Regions from separate parts of the Paenilisteria weihenstephanensis genome, predicted to be linked through region 4. Evidence: riboswitches for the same ligand, from Rfam matches in the RefSeq annotation. Region 4 holds a riboswitch; each other region holds the start of a gene.

Region 1 (3,117 bases), 1.4 Mb from region 4:
CCAGATTACTGGATTACTTGTCCTTTTCAAGTTCATTCTATTATTTCAATTTGCCAACAAAGAAGAACGTTGCGATACAGTTGATACCTTGGACGATGAAGAATGTACCAACGATAATCACGATACCGATTGCGCCAACGATTGGATTGAATAAAGAGATAAAACCAAGAACAATTCCTAGAATACCTAATGTTAAAATCCAGCCCCAACCTTGAACGTTTTCATTTTTAGCAGCGAAGGCTCCGATTGTACGCATGATTCCTGCAAAAAGAACCCACATACCGAAGACAAGTACTAATGTTACTGTTCCTTCCAATTGGTCAGCTAGTAGCAAGATTCCTAGTAATACAGACAAGATTCCTTCTGCTAGGATCCAACCAGAAACTTTTTGGCCACTGCGATGGGAGAAATATTGAATGATTTGGAATACCCCAACGATTAACATTAGGATTCCGATGAATAGAGTGAATGATAGTAAAGAAATACCTGGGTGGAAAACAAACCAGATTCCTAAACATATCATTGCGATACCGGCGATTAACACCAATATACGTGCGAATGTTTTCATGATATGTAACACTTCCTTTTTTATGATTAGAATTTTTAGGCTCTATCAGCTATTTTACCCTTTATTTCTTGATTGAAACACTTTTATTTTCGTATATTATTTTATGAATTTCGCCTTTAGTCACATTTAGGCAAACAACTTGTATATGTAAGCGTTATTTAATGCTTGTTTAGTGTTTTATCGGATGAAATTTAGTTACAATGTACTCAAAAAATACATATTTTAAATTAAGCTTTATTCTTTTGAAAAATCTGTCTACTTCTCTTGACAAAGGTATCTAAATAATTGTATGATAGAACCAATTTAATACGCTTCTTATCAAGAAAGGTGGAGGGACTGGCCCTGCGAAACCTTAGCAACCGGATATTTTGATCACGGTGCTAATTCCAGCAATTTTTTTGCAAAGATAAGTTACTGACTACGAAATCGTTGTTCGTTCAACCTTTCCTAAGTAACGCTTATCATCTGCGTGCTATGGAGGGGTTTTTGTTTTTTCTTGATAAGTTGACGTTTTTGAGAGGGGTAGAGGAATGATGGGAAAAGATTATCGTTTTGAAACTATACAAGTACATGGAGGGCATACGCCAGATTCCGCGACAAACGCTCGTGCTGTGCCAATTTACCAGACTACTTCTTACACGTTTAATGATACGGATCACGCGGCGGCGCTGTTTGGTTTGCAAGAAGCTGGGAATATTTATACGCGTATTACGAATCCTACGACGGCGGTTTTTGAGGAACGATTGGCGCTTTTGGAAGGCGGCGTTGGGGCTGTTGCGACGGCTTCTGGGATGGCTGCGATTACATATGCGATTTTGAATATTGCGAGTAGTGGCGATCATATTGTTTCGGCGAGCACGCTTTATGGTGGGACTTACACGCTATTCTCCCATACGCTGAAGGATTTTGGGATCGATGTGACGTTTGTTGACCCAGATGATGCGGAGAACTTCGCTGCGGCTGTTACGGAACGCACGAAAGCGATTTTCATTGAGTCAATTGGGAATCCTGATATTAATCTTATCGATATTCGCAAGGTGGCAGATGTGGCGCACGAACATGGTATCCCGCTGATTGTGGATAATACATTCGCGACGGCTTACTTGAATCGTCCGTTTGATTTTGGCGCTGATATTGTCGTTTACTCGGCTACGAAATTTATCGGTGGACACGGCGTAGCAATAGGTGGTGCCGTGATTGACGCTGGTACTTTTGACTGGAAAAATGGCAAGTTCCCAAAATTGGTTGATCCTGATCCGAGCTATCATGGCCTTTCTTATGCGAATGATGTCGGTGCTGCGGCTTATATTACAAAATTACGCGTGACGCTGCTTCGTGATACAGGTGCTGCGATCTCCCCTTTCAACTCGTTCTTGCTAATTCTCGGTTTGGAGACATTGTCGCTACGTCTCGATAAACATGTGGCTAACGCTCAAAAAGTGGCGGAATACTTGGAATCACATGAAAAAATAGCTTGGGTAAACTATCCTGGTCTCGCATCGAATAAATATTATGATTTGGCGCAAATTTATTTTCCAAAGGGACCTAGCGCTATTTTCTCGTTTGGCGTGAAGGATGGCTACGAGGCTGGCAAAAAAGTCATCGAGTCTGTGGAACTATTTTCGCATTTGGCAAATGTCGGTGATGCGAAATCGCTCATTATCCACCCCGCTTCAACGACACATCAGCAGTTGAACGCTGCGGAACAAAAGGAAGCTGGTGTGAAACCCGAGACAATTCGCGTTTCGATTGGGATTGAGAATAGCGAGGATATTATCATGGATTTGGCGCAAGCTTTGGACAAAATTTAAAACTATCAGATGAAGAAAAGGTGATGTGGGATGGGAACACTTAGACAGATAGAACTTTTTAATGACACGCCTTTTGTGTTGGAAAATGGGGAAACGATTGGCCCGATTGAGGTTGGTTTTGAGACGTATGGCGAGCTTTCTTTGGCGAAGGATAACTGTATTTTGTTGGAGCACGCATTGACTGGGACGGCGCACGCGGCGAAGCATTTTGACGAGGATGTCGCTGGTTGGTGGGATGATTTTATTGGAGCGGGAAAAACGATTGATCCGGCTGATTATTTCATTGTTTGTACGAATGTTTTTGGTGGTTGTAGTGGAACAACTGGGCCTTCTTCGGTAGATCCGCGGACGGGGGCAGAATATCGGTTGCATTTTCCTGGGTTTACGATTAAGGATATTATTAAGGTGCAAAAGGCGTTGCTGGATGCGCTCGGTGTTAAGCATGTGGTTTCAGTGATTGGCGGTTCGATGGGTGGCATGCAGGCGACGCAATGGGCGATTGATTACCCGGAAATAACGGGGAGCGTGATAAATTTAGCGTCTCCTCTTGCGGCGAGTCCTGAGGCGATTGGGTATAACCTGATTATGCGGATGGCGATTTTGAATGATCCTGATTTTAATGGTGGGGATTATATTGGGCAGCCTGAGGGTGGGCTTGCGACAGCGCGGATGGTTGGAATGATGACGTATCGCACGAGTGAGCTATTTTCGAAACGGTTTGAACGATTTACGGTTGCT
Region 2 (3,117 bases), 860 kb from region 4:
GATTCGTCTAACGTACAAAGATATCGCAGCAATTTTCACGGGTGACGCTGAGAAAATGCGCGAACGTGAGATGGTTGATAGTGGCTTAAACTTAAACGCGCAGATTTTGGATTTAGGGCACCACGGCTCGTCTACATCGAATCAGCCGTATTTTTTAGATGCGGTCAAACCAGAAGTCGCAGTTTATTCGGCCGAATTGGGGAATTCCTATGGACACCCTCATCGTGAAGTCATTCAGTGGTTGAAAGACCGCGATATCACGACGTATGGAACGGATGTAGAAGGAACTGTGACGATTGAGACAGACGGCAAGCAACTCCATGTAGAGACGGATAAATCGGGTACACCGAAAGCAGGGAACAGCGAAGGAAAGCAAACGAGCGAGGAGCCAGGCAATGCCGTTCCACAACCAGATACGATTAATATTAATACAGCAAGCGCGGAAGAATTGCAGTATCTCGCAAGTATTGGCCCTGTTTTAGCAGATAAAATTATTGCTGAAAGACCGTACAAAACGATTGAAGAGTTGAAAAAAATAAACGGTATTGGCGATGGTATTGTTCGGCAAATTAAAGAACAAGGAATTGCCACCGTAAAGTAGGTGAACCAGAATGAAAAAAGCAATTTTAGACCGCGTAGAAGACGGAAAAGCAGTTTTTCTACTAGAGCCAGATCATAAGGAATGGCTCCTGCCACAAAAGCAATTGCCCATCCATATTCATGAAGGTGATTCCGTCTTAATCGAAGGAACGACCATCACGTTAGACAAACAAACAACCGCTGAAAATAAAGCAAGAATCCAAGCAAAGCTAGAGCAGTTGCGCCGTCGTAGCCAATCATAAACGAAGAACTTTTAAAAAAGGATTGACAGTATCCGAAATACACGATATAGTTAAAAAAAATAAATAACGACTTACGCATTTTATCCAGAGAGGTGGAGGGATTTGGCCCTATGATACCTCGGCAACAGATCATATTTATGATACTGTGCCAATTCCAACAAGTATGTTATGTACTTGGTAGATAAGGTGAGACGACAAGACTGCATTAATATGACTGTATACTTATTCGGTACATAGATGTTTGGATTAGAAATCTCCTCTTATTAACTTAAGGGGAGATTTTTTTGTGGGTCAAGTTATGGTAACTAAGGGAGTTGAGAAGATGATTGAATTTACAGACGTAACAAAAACATTCAAAAGTGGTGGCAAAGAAATTACGGCACTTGCTGGTGTTAGCTTAACCATTGAAAAAGGAGATATATTTGGCGTTGTAGGATTTAGTGGCGCTGGTAAAAGTACGCTGATTCGCACGGTGAACCTCTTAGAACGACCAACGACAGGTTCGGTTTCCGTGGCAGGAACGAACTTGACAACTTTAAAGCCAAAAGAGCTTCGCGCAGAACGGAAGAAAATAGGGATGATTTTTCAACATTTCAACCTGTTAAATTCCAAAACGGTATTCGAAAACATCGCGATTCCACTTGCATTGATACATACAAATCGCAAAGAACGCGAAAAAAGAGTGATGGAATTGCTTGAGTTTGTTGGATTGGCAGATAAAGCGAAGAACTTTCCAGATCAGCTTTCAGGTGGACAGAAGCAACGTATCGGCATTGCCCGCGCGCTCGCTACAAACCCAGAAGTTCTGCTATGCGATGAGGCAACAAGCGCGCTTGACCCAGAAACAACAGGTGCTATTTTAGAACTACTCAAAAAAATCAATCAAGAATACAACATCACGATCTTACTTATTACCCACGAAATGTCAGTCATTCGCGAAATTTGTAATCGAGTGGCCGTGATGGAAGGCGGGAAAGTTATCGAAGAAGGTAAAGTATTCGATATTTTCTCAAATCCGCAGAGTCAGACCGCTAAGAATTTTGTTAAAACAGTGATTAATGACGACATCCCGGCAAGCGCGCTTAAACTTATTCAAAATCACGATGCCACCGTTTGGAAATTCACATTTGTCGGTGAATCATCTGGTAACCCATTACTTTCGAACATCGCCAAACAATTTGATGTGAACGTCAGCGTCTTAAGCGGTAATATTTCCGAGATTCAAGATATTGCTTTTGGCTACATGATCGTCGAAGTAACTGGTGAAAAAGAAGAAATCGCCAAAGCATTTACCTATGCCGCAACGCAAAATGTGAAATTAGAGGAGGTGGGTGTCTAAATGGAAGTCACATCAGAACAATTAACAACCGCATTTATTGAAACGCTATACATGGTTACGTGGTCGCTATTATTCGCCTGCTTGATCGGTATTCCACTTGGTGTCCTGCTCGTTGTCACAAGAAAAGGTCACATCTTACAAAATACCGTGATCTTCAATATTTTAAATCCGATCATTAATATTTTGCGATCCGTGCCATTTATTATCTTGTTGGTCGCCTTGATTCCAGTTACCCGCTTCATCGTCGACTCAAGTATCGGCGTGAAAGCAGCGATCGTGCCACTCGTTTTCTATGCCGGTCCATACATTGCTCGACTTGTTGAAAACTCACTTTTAGAGGTCGATCAAGGTATTATCGAAGCTGCACAAGCGATGGGCGCTAACGCATGGCAAATCATCTGGCGCTTCATGTTACCCGAAGGACTTAGCTCATTAATCCTCACATTGACCACTGCAACAATCGGACTCGTTGGAGCAACAGCGATGGCTGGCGTTGTTGGTGCTGGAGGTATCGGAAACTTAGCGATTACTTACGGGTATCAGCGCTATGATAATATTACCATGCTGGTCACGGTTATCATCCTGGTCGTTATCGTCCAAAGCGTTCAATCACTTGGGAACTTCATTTCCCGCCGAATTCGCCGCCGCTAGATCGGTCCATTTTCCAAATCTAGCAAATAAAACAAAGGGAGTTTTTTAAATGAAAAAAATTATTTTAGCGTTGACATTAGTATTATTAGCAGTAGTAGCAGTAGGTTGTGGAGGTACAGACGACAAAGCAAACGGGGACGAGAAGAGCGTCGTGATCGGCGTTAGTGCCGGCGATCGTACATGGCCTGAAATCAAGAAAATCGCTAAAAAAGATGGCATCAACATTGAATTAAAAGAATTCAGCGATTACGTCCTTCCAAACCGCGCGTTAGAGGATGGAGACCT
Region 3 (3,117 bases), 1.4 Mb from region 4:
GCGGCAAATTAATGTGGCGATTGCGGAAGATCAGCCGATGGAGCAGGAAAGTTTGATTCCAGAGATTGTGCAGTTGGAGGAGAGCATCGAGAAAATGCGGGCGCATCAAGCGGAACTTATTGAGCAGGAACAAGAGGCGCAACAGGCTAAAAATGATTTGATTACGAATGTTTCGCACGATTTACGCACGCCGTTGACATCGATTCTAGGGTATTTGAGCTATATTCATGAGGATCGGTATCGCGATGAAGTGGAGTTGCGACATTATACGGAGCTGGTGTATGGCAAGGCGCGCCGGTTGCATAAGTTGATTGATGATTTGTTTGATTACACGAGGCTTGAGAGCGCGGAGTTCCAGATCAAAGAGGATACGCTTGATATGGTGGAATTATTGCGCCAGCTTGTTTCGGAATATGAGCGTTCGGCTGCCGAGAAAGATATCCAAATCGTAGAGAAGTATACGGTCGAAAACTTGAAGGTGATGGGCGATGGGATGCAGATTATGCGTCTTTTTGAGAACCTGTTTTCAAATGCGCTTCGTTACGGTGCAAGTGGTAAAAAAATTGAAATCAGCGCTAAAAAAGAAGCTGGGATGGCGATCATTGAAGTGTCTAACTATGGCGCCGAAATTCCCGCAAGTGAGCTACCGCAATTGTTTGATCGTTTTTATAAAGTAGATAAGAACCGAACGACGACGGGAACTGGTCTGGGTCTTGCTATTGCGAAATCGATCGTGGAACGTCACGGCGGTAATGTCTTCGCTGCGAGCAAAAAAGGTAAGACCACATTTACCGTGGAATTACCGCTGAGCAATCTTTAGTTTTTCTTTATGATTTCTTACCTCCTGATTTAGCATTTTTAGTTAAGATGTAATCAGGAGGGGAAATGATGAAAAAACAGACAGTTATTTTAATTATTGCGGGTTTGACGAGTATTGCTATTTTATTTTTTGTTTTTATGGGAAGAGACATTCGAGCTACGCCTCAAGTTGATGCGAATAACGCGCTGGTTGTGAGTTTGAAATCGGATAAGGTGATTTTAGAAGAAAAGGCTGATCAGGCGGTGCCAATCGCAAGTTTGACGAAGTTGATGACGGCATATTTGATGCTCGAGGCGATACATAATAAAACGATTTCTTGGGATGATATGGTGTCCCTGGAGCGCTTGGATGATCCGCGGGCGGTGAGTCTATATGCGCTCAGTGGGAAGAAATATTATAGCGTACAGGATCTGTTTGCTGCGATGATGATTATGTCAGCGAATGACGGGGCGCAGAGTTTAGGCGCGCATTTGGATGGGGAACATTTTACAGAGAAGATGATGCAAAAGGCGCGGGAAATCGGGATGTCGAAGAAGACGAATTTCAGCAGTGCTAGCGGTTTAGACGTGGATGGCAAGGAATCGATGTCGACAGCAAGTGATTTAATGATTTTGACGAAAAAATTGATTAGCGATTATCCAGAAATACTTGATATTACGTCGCGAACGAAGTATGTCACGCAAAGCGATGATACGATACATACGACAAATCAGGTGCTGCAAGATGGTGGCGTTCAGGGAATGGATGGCTTTAAAACGGGGTATACGGATCAAGCGGGCTACTGTATGATTGCAACGGCAGTTCAAAATGAGGATCGCATTATTTCGATAACATTAGGAAGTAAGACGGACGAGGATCGTATCAAAGCGACGGAAACAATGATGGACTATGGCTTTTCAAAATAAAATGACCACTGTATCTTGACAAATCCGACTAAAACCATGTAATATTAATAAAAACAAGGCGCGTCATATATTGCGCCCTAAAAAAGAATCTTATCAAGAGTGGTGGAGGGATATGCCCGTAGAAACCCGGCAACCTAAGTGGAATTTTTTCCATTGCAAGGTGCTAAATCATACAGAGCCTAGAGCTTTGAAAGATGAGAGAAAAGCGTAAATTATGCATGTAATTACACCTTTTCCGCTCATATTTGGCGGGAGAGGTTTTTTGTTTAAGAAAGAGAGTAGGGGTGGAGTTACTTTGATAAGGCTTAAGAATGTTGCGAAGGATTACAAGGCTCGTAAAAATAATATCAGAGCAGTGGACGACGTCAATTTAGATATTACGGATGGTGAAATTTTCGGTGTGGTTGGTTATTCAGGTGCTGGGAAAAGTACGCTGATTCGGATGTTTAATGGATTGGAATTGCCGACGGAAGGCACGGTCGAAGTGGATGATTTATTTATTTCACAAATTCGCGGTGGACAGTTACGCAAGGCGCGCCAGCAAATCGGGATGATTTTTCAACATTTTAACTTGCTTTGGTCGCGTACGGTGTTTGATAATATTGCTTTTCCGCTAGAAATTGCGGGAGTTCGAGGTGAGAAGCGCCGTTTTCGAGTGAATGAGTTGATCAGACTTGTGGGGCTTGAAGGTAAAGAGGACGCGTATCCATCGGAATTAAGCGGTGGTCAGAAGCAGCGTGTCGGGATTGCGCGGGCACTTGCGAACAACCCGAAGTTACTGCTTTGTGATGAGGCGACATCAGCGCTCGATCCGCAAACAACGGATGAAGTGCTTGATTTGTTGCTGGATATTAACCGCCGTTTAAACTTAACGATTATCGTGATCACACATGAAATGCACGTGATCCGCAAAATTTGTAATCGTGTGGCAGTGATGGAAGCGGGGCGCGTCGTGGAACTAGGCGATGTGATAGACGTTTTCCAACATCCGCAAGAAAGCGTGACGAAACGTTTTGTGCGACAAGTGACGGAATCAGATGAGACGGAAGAATTGATTCACATGTTGCTGGAAAACTACTCGGAAGGCAAGCTTGTGAAACTGCTTTTCGTTGGAGGCCAAGCGACGCAGCCGATCATTTCCCAAGTAGCGCAAGATAACAAAGTGTTGCTAAATATTTTGCACGGTAATTTAACACAAACGCAAAATGGTGCTTACGGTACGTTATATATTCAAATTCAAGGTGCCGAGGAACAAGTAGATGCGACAATCACACGGTTACGCGAGCTTGAGATAGAAACGGAAGTGATTGAAGGATGAGTGATTCTACAGGATATTTTGCAAATGTAGATTGGGATATGATGAAAACAGCGACGGAAGAAACGCTATACATG
Region 4 (3,117 bases):
TAATGAGTTGAAATTTGCCTTTGTCGGTATCTCCCTTGAACTCATCGATAGCGATGACCTTAGGAAGAGAGACGGGAGGCGTGGAAAAGGCTTCTGTACGCGCGTCGAATAGACGCATAATTTTAGGTGCGGTGGTCCCAAATGTTTTAGCAGTATAAGTAAAGGACGGAGCGGAAATACTATGAAAAAGGGCCGCTTGGTGCCAAAGCGTTGAAAAACGCTGATAGCGTGCCACAAGTCCTTGATTTTTTTCATCAAATGATTTTCCGCAGGAACAAGCATATCTGCGTTTTCGATAGTGCACATAGACACGTTTTTCTGCGACTTTTAGATGTTGGAAAGTGTGCGTACGATAGTCTTTAATGCGATCTGTCCGTGTTTTACAAGAGGGGCAGGCATGTTTTTTTCGTTTTAGTTGGATATGAATGTGGCAGATATGATTTTCAATCGAATAATCAAGAAGTTGGATGTTTTTATTTTCTAAACCGATGAGTTGTATGATAAAATGGTCTGGCATGGTAATATCGCTCCTTTGGATTGGGTTTCGTCACTTTTATCTTAAAGGATTTTGATATTACTGTGTATTTTTTTGTCTTGAAATGAGAACAAAAAAATGCTGAGGTAGATTATTTTCTACCCCAACATTTATTATAGAACCTGGGTATAAGCCTATTATTATTGTGGGTGGGGGACTTGTGGCCGTTGCGTTGCTTTTGTTCCCAATGTGGTTTAATTTATATTTTTGGTTTTTCTTACGTTTGGTGATCGGGGTTGGGGATCATATGCTGCATTTTTCATCGCAAACTTGGATTGGTGCCATGAGTCACCCGTCAAAACGTGGTCGTAACATGGCGATATATGGCTTGTTTTTCTCGTTAGGTTTTGCAATTGGACCGCAATTAGTAAATTTGATGGCTATTAATGTGAATTTGCCATTCTTTATATCAGGTATAATGGTAGTCATTGCATGGACACTTGTTTGGGCTTTGAAAAATGAATTTGTTGGAGAGCAGGCTGTTATTCGAGAAATTTCATTCTTTGGTAGTTTGAAACGTTTTTCGGAAGTGTTTAAAATGGCTTGGATTTCGATGATTCCACCTTTTGTTTATGGTATTTTGGAAACGGCGTTGAATGCTACTTTCCCAATTGTAGGGCTTCGAGATGGTATTCCACAGGCGATGGTTGTGACGATTATTTCTTCCTTTTCTGTTGGTACGATTTTATTCCAAGTTCCGATTGGGATTTTGAGTGATAGGGTTGGTCGGGCTAAGGTTTTGCCAATATTTGTGGGAGCGGGAGCTGTTGTTTTTTTTGTGACGGCGTTTGTTTCTAATAGTATTGTATTGATTGGGATGTTTTTCGTATTAGGGATTTTACTTGGGTCGATGTATTCGTTAGGCTTGTCTTATATGACAGATTTGACGCCGCTTGAGTTGTTGCCTGCTGGAAATATTTTAGTAGGGATGAGCTTTAGTTTGGGAAGTATTATTGGGCCTTCTACGACTGGGATTATGATTGGATTATTTGGAAATGATGTATTTTATTTTGTGATCACGGGGCTTTTGATAGCAGCGTTTTTGGCTTTGTTTTTTGGGAATATTCGTAAAAATTCGAGCTTGGCGTGATATTTTTAGTTGACAGGAATTTGATGGGATGGTAATATAAGTTCAACACATTCGAACTGGATGTAATTAATTTCATATAATAACTCTTATTGTGAGTGGTAGAGGGACTGGCCCTGTGAAACCCAGCAACCTTTCAATTTTTTGAAAAGGTGCTAAATCCTGCGAAGTGTGATGCTTCGAAAGATAAGAGAGTGAATACGTGTCTGCAAAATTCGGATATTCGTAGCCTCTCTGGTCTTGACTGGGGAGGCTTTTTATATGAAAAAAATAATAAGGGAATGGTGATGTGAAATGGCAAAAGTTCAAAGTTCAAATTTAGGGTATCCGCGTTTAGGTGAGAAACGGGAGTGGAAGAAGGCGCTTGAGAATTATTGGAATCATAAGATTTCTGAAGAGCAATTACTTTCTGAAACTAAAGAATTGCGTTTACATGCTTTGAAGAAACAGCAGGACAAAGGGATTGATTTGATTCCTGTCGGGGACTTTTCTTTTTATGATCACATTTTAGATACGAGTATTACGTTTGGGATTGTGCCAAAACGATTCAATTATGAGGCTGGGAAAGTGGATCTTGATACATATTTCGAGGTTGCGCGGGGGAATGATGGTGCGGTTGCTTCGGAGATGACGAAGTGGTTTAATACGAATTATCATTATATTGTGCCGGAACTTGTGGATGCGAAGCCGCAATTGACGGAAAATCGGGCGTTGTTTTATTATGAGGAAGCAAAACGAGAACTAGGGATTGATGGTAAGCCGGTGCTTGTTGGACCGATTACTTACTTGAAATTGGCGAAGGGGAATGATGATTTTAAGGGGTTGTTAAGTCAGTTAGTTCCGCTTTATGGTCAGGTTTTGAAGGAGTTGCAGGATGCTGGTGCGAAGTGGGTACAGATTGATGAGCCTTACTTAGCCACTAGTTTTGATAAGGAGGAGTTAGCGGTTTTTGAGGCGGTTTATGCTTCGCTTAAGGCAGTTGCTCCTAGTTTGAAGATTGAATTGCAAACCTATTTCGAAAGTCTTGATTATTTCGAAGATGTTGTGAAACTGCCGGTAGACGCGATTGGTGTGGATTTTGTGCATGACCATGGGGAATCGATTGAAGCGCTTGAGAAATTTGGATTTCCTGAGGATAAAATTTTGGCGGCTGGGGTGATTGATGGACGGAATGTGTGGCGTGCGGATTTGGATGCGAAATTGGAATTGCTTGAGCGAATTGCAAAAGTGGTGCCGAAAGATCGCTTAATCGTACAGCCTTCGAGTTCTTTGTTGCATGTGCCGGTGACGAAAGCCAGTGAGCCAGACTTAGATGAGGTATTGCTTGGTGGGTTATCGTTTGCGGATGAGAAATTACTGGAATTAGTGGCGCTGACGAAGGCGTTGAATGATGGGGATGTGACGGCGGAATTTGCGGATGCGAAAGCGGCATTGGATGCAATTAATGGATCGCATCACCGAAATAATGCGGAGGTTCAGGAAGCGATTCGCAATT

The links. A riboswitch is a leader RNA that binds a small molecule or an ion and turns the genes downstream of it on or off. The one in region 4 is predicted to bind S-adenosylmethionine.
Region 1: it holds a riboswitch for S-adenosylmethionine, as region 4 does, so the genes downstream of both, UE46_RS03820 (O-acetylhomoserine aminocarboxypropyltransferase/cysteine synthase family protein) here and metE (5-methyltetrahydropteroyltriglutamate--homocysteine S-methyltransferase) in region 4, are expected to answer to the same signal.
Region 2: it holds a riboswitch for S-adenosylmethionine, as region 4 does, so the genes downstream of both, UE46_RS06280 (methionine ABC transporter ATP-binding protein) here and metE (5-methyltetrahydropteroyltriglutamate--homocysteine S-methyltransferase) in region 4, are expected to answer to the same signal.
Region 3: it holds a riboswitch for S-adenosylmethionine, as region 4 does, so the genes downstream of both, UE46_RS03515 (methionine ABC transporter ATP-binding protein) here and metE (5-methyltetrahydropteroyltriglutamate--homocysteine S-methyltransferase) in region 4, are expected to answer to the same signal.

The regions. Positions count from the first base shown of each region.
Region 1 is NZ_CP011102.1:793,287-796,403, reverse strand. It holds gene UE46_RS03825 (HdeD family acid-resistance protein) at 41-568, opposite strand; SAM riboswitch class I at 881-981, shown strand; gene UE46_RS03820 (O-acetylhomoserine aminocarboxypropyltransferase/cysteine synthase family protein) at 1,102-2,379, shown strand; gene metX (homoserine O-acetyltransferase MetX) at 2,410-3,117, shown strand, end outside.
Region 2 is NZ_CP011102.1:1,291,595-1,294,711, forward strand. It holds gene UE46_RS06270 (MBL fold metallo-hydrolase) at 1-601, shown strand, start outside; gene UE46_RS06275 (DUF3006 domain-containing protein) at 612-842, shown strand; SAM riboswitch class I at 920-1,030, shown strand; gene UE46_RS06280 (methionine ABC transporter ATP-binding protein) at 1,165-2,181, shown strand; gene UE46_RS06285 (methionine ABC transporter permease) at 2,182-2,832, shown strand; gene UE46_RS06290 (MetQ/NlpA family ABC transporter substrate-binding protein) at 2,882-3,117, shown strand, end outside.
Region 3 is NZ_CP011102.1:722,192-725,308, forward strand. It holds gene UE46_RS03505 (sensor histidine kinase) at 1-820, shown strand, start outside; gene UE46_RS03510 (D-alanyl-D-alanine carboxypeptidase family protein) at 886-1,725, shown strand; SAM riboswitch class I at 1,813-1,926, shown strand; gene UE46_RS03515 (methionine ABC transporter ATP-binding protein) at 2,021-3,043, shown strand; gene UE46_RS03520 (methionine ABC transporter permease) at 3,040-3,117, shown strand, end outside.
Region 4 is NZ_CP011102.1:2,149,928-2,153,044, reverse strand. It holds gene UE46_RS10400 (ISL3 family transposase) at 1-517, opposite strand, end outside; partial or broken gene UE46_RS10395 (MFS transporter) at 660-1,625, shown strand; SAM riboswitch class I at 1,709-1,815, shown strand; gene metE (5-methyltetrahydropteroyltriglutamate--homocysteine S-methyltransferase) at 1,917-3,117, shown strand, end outside.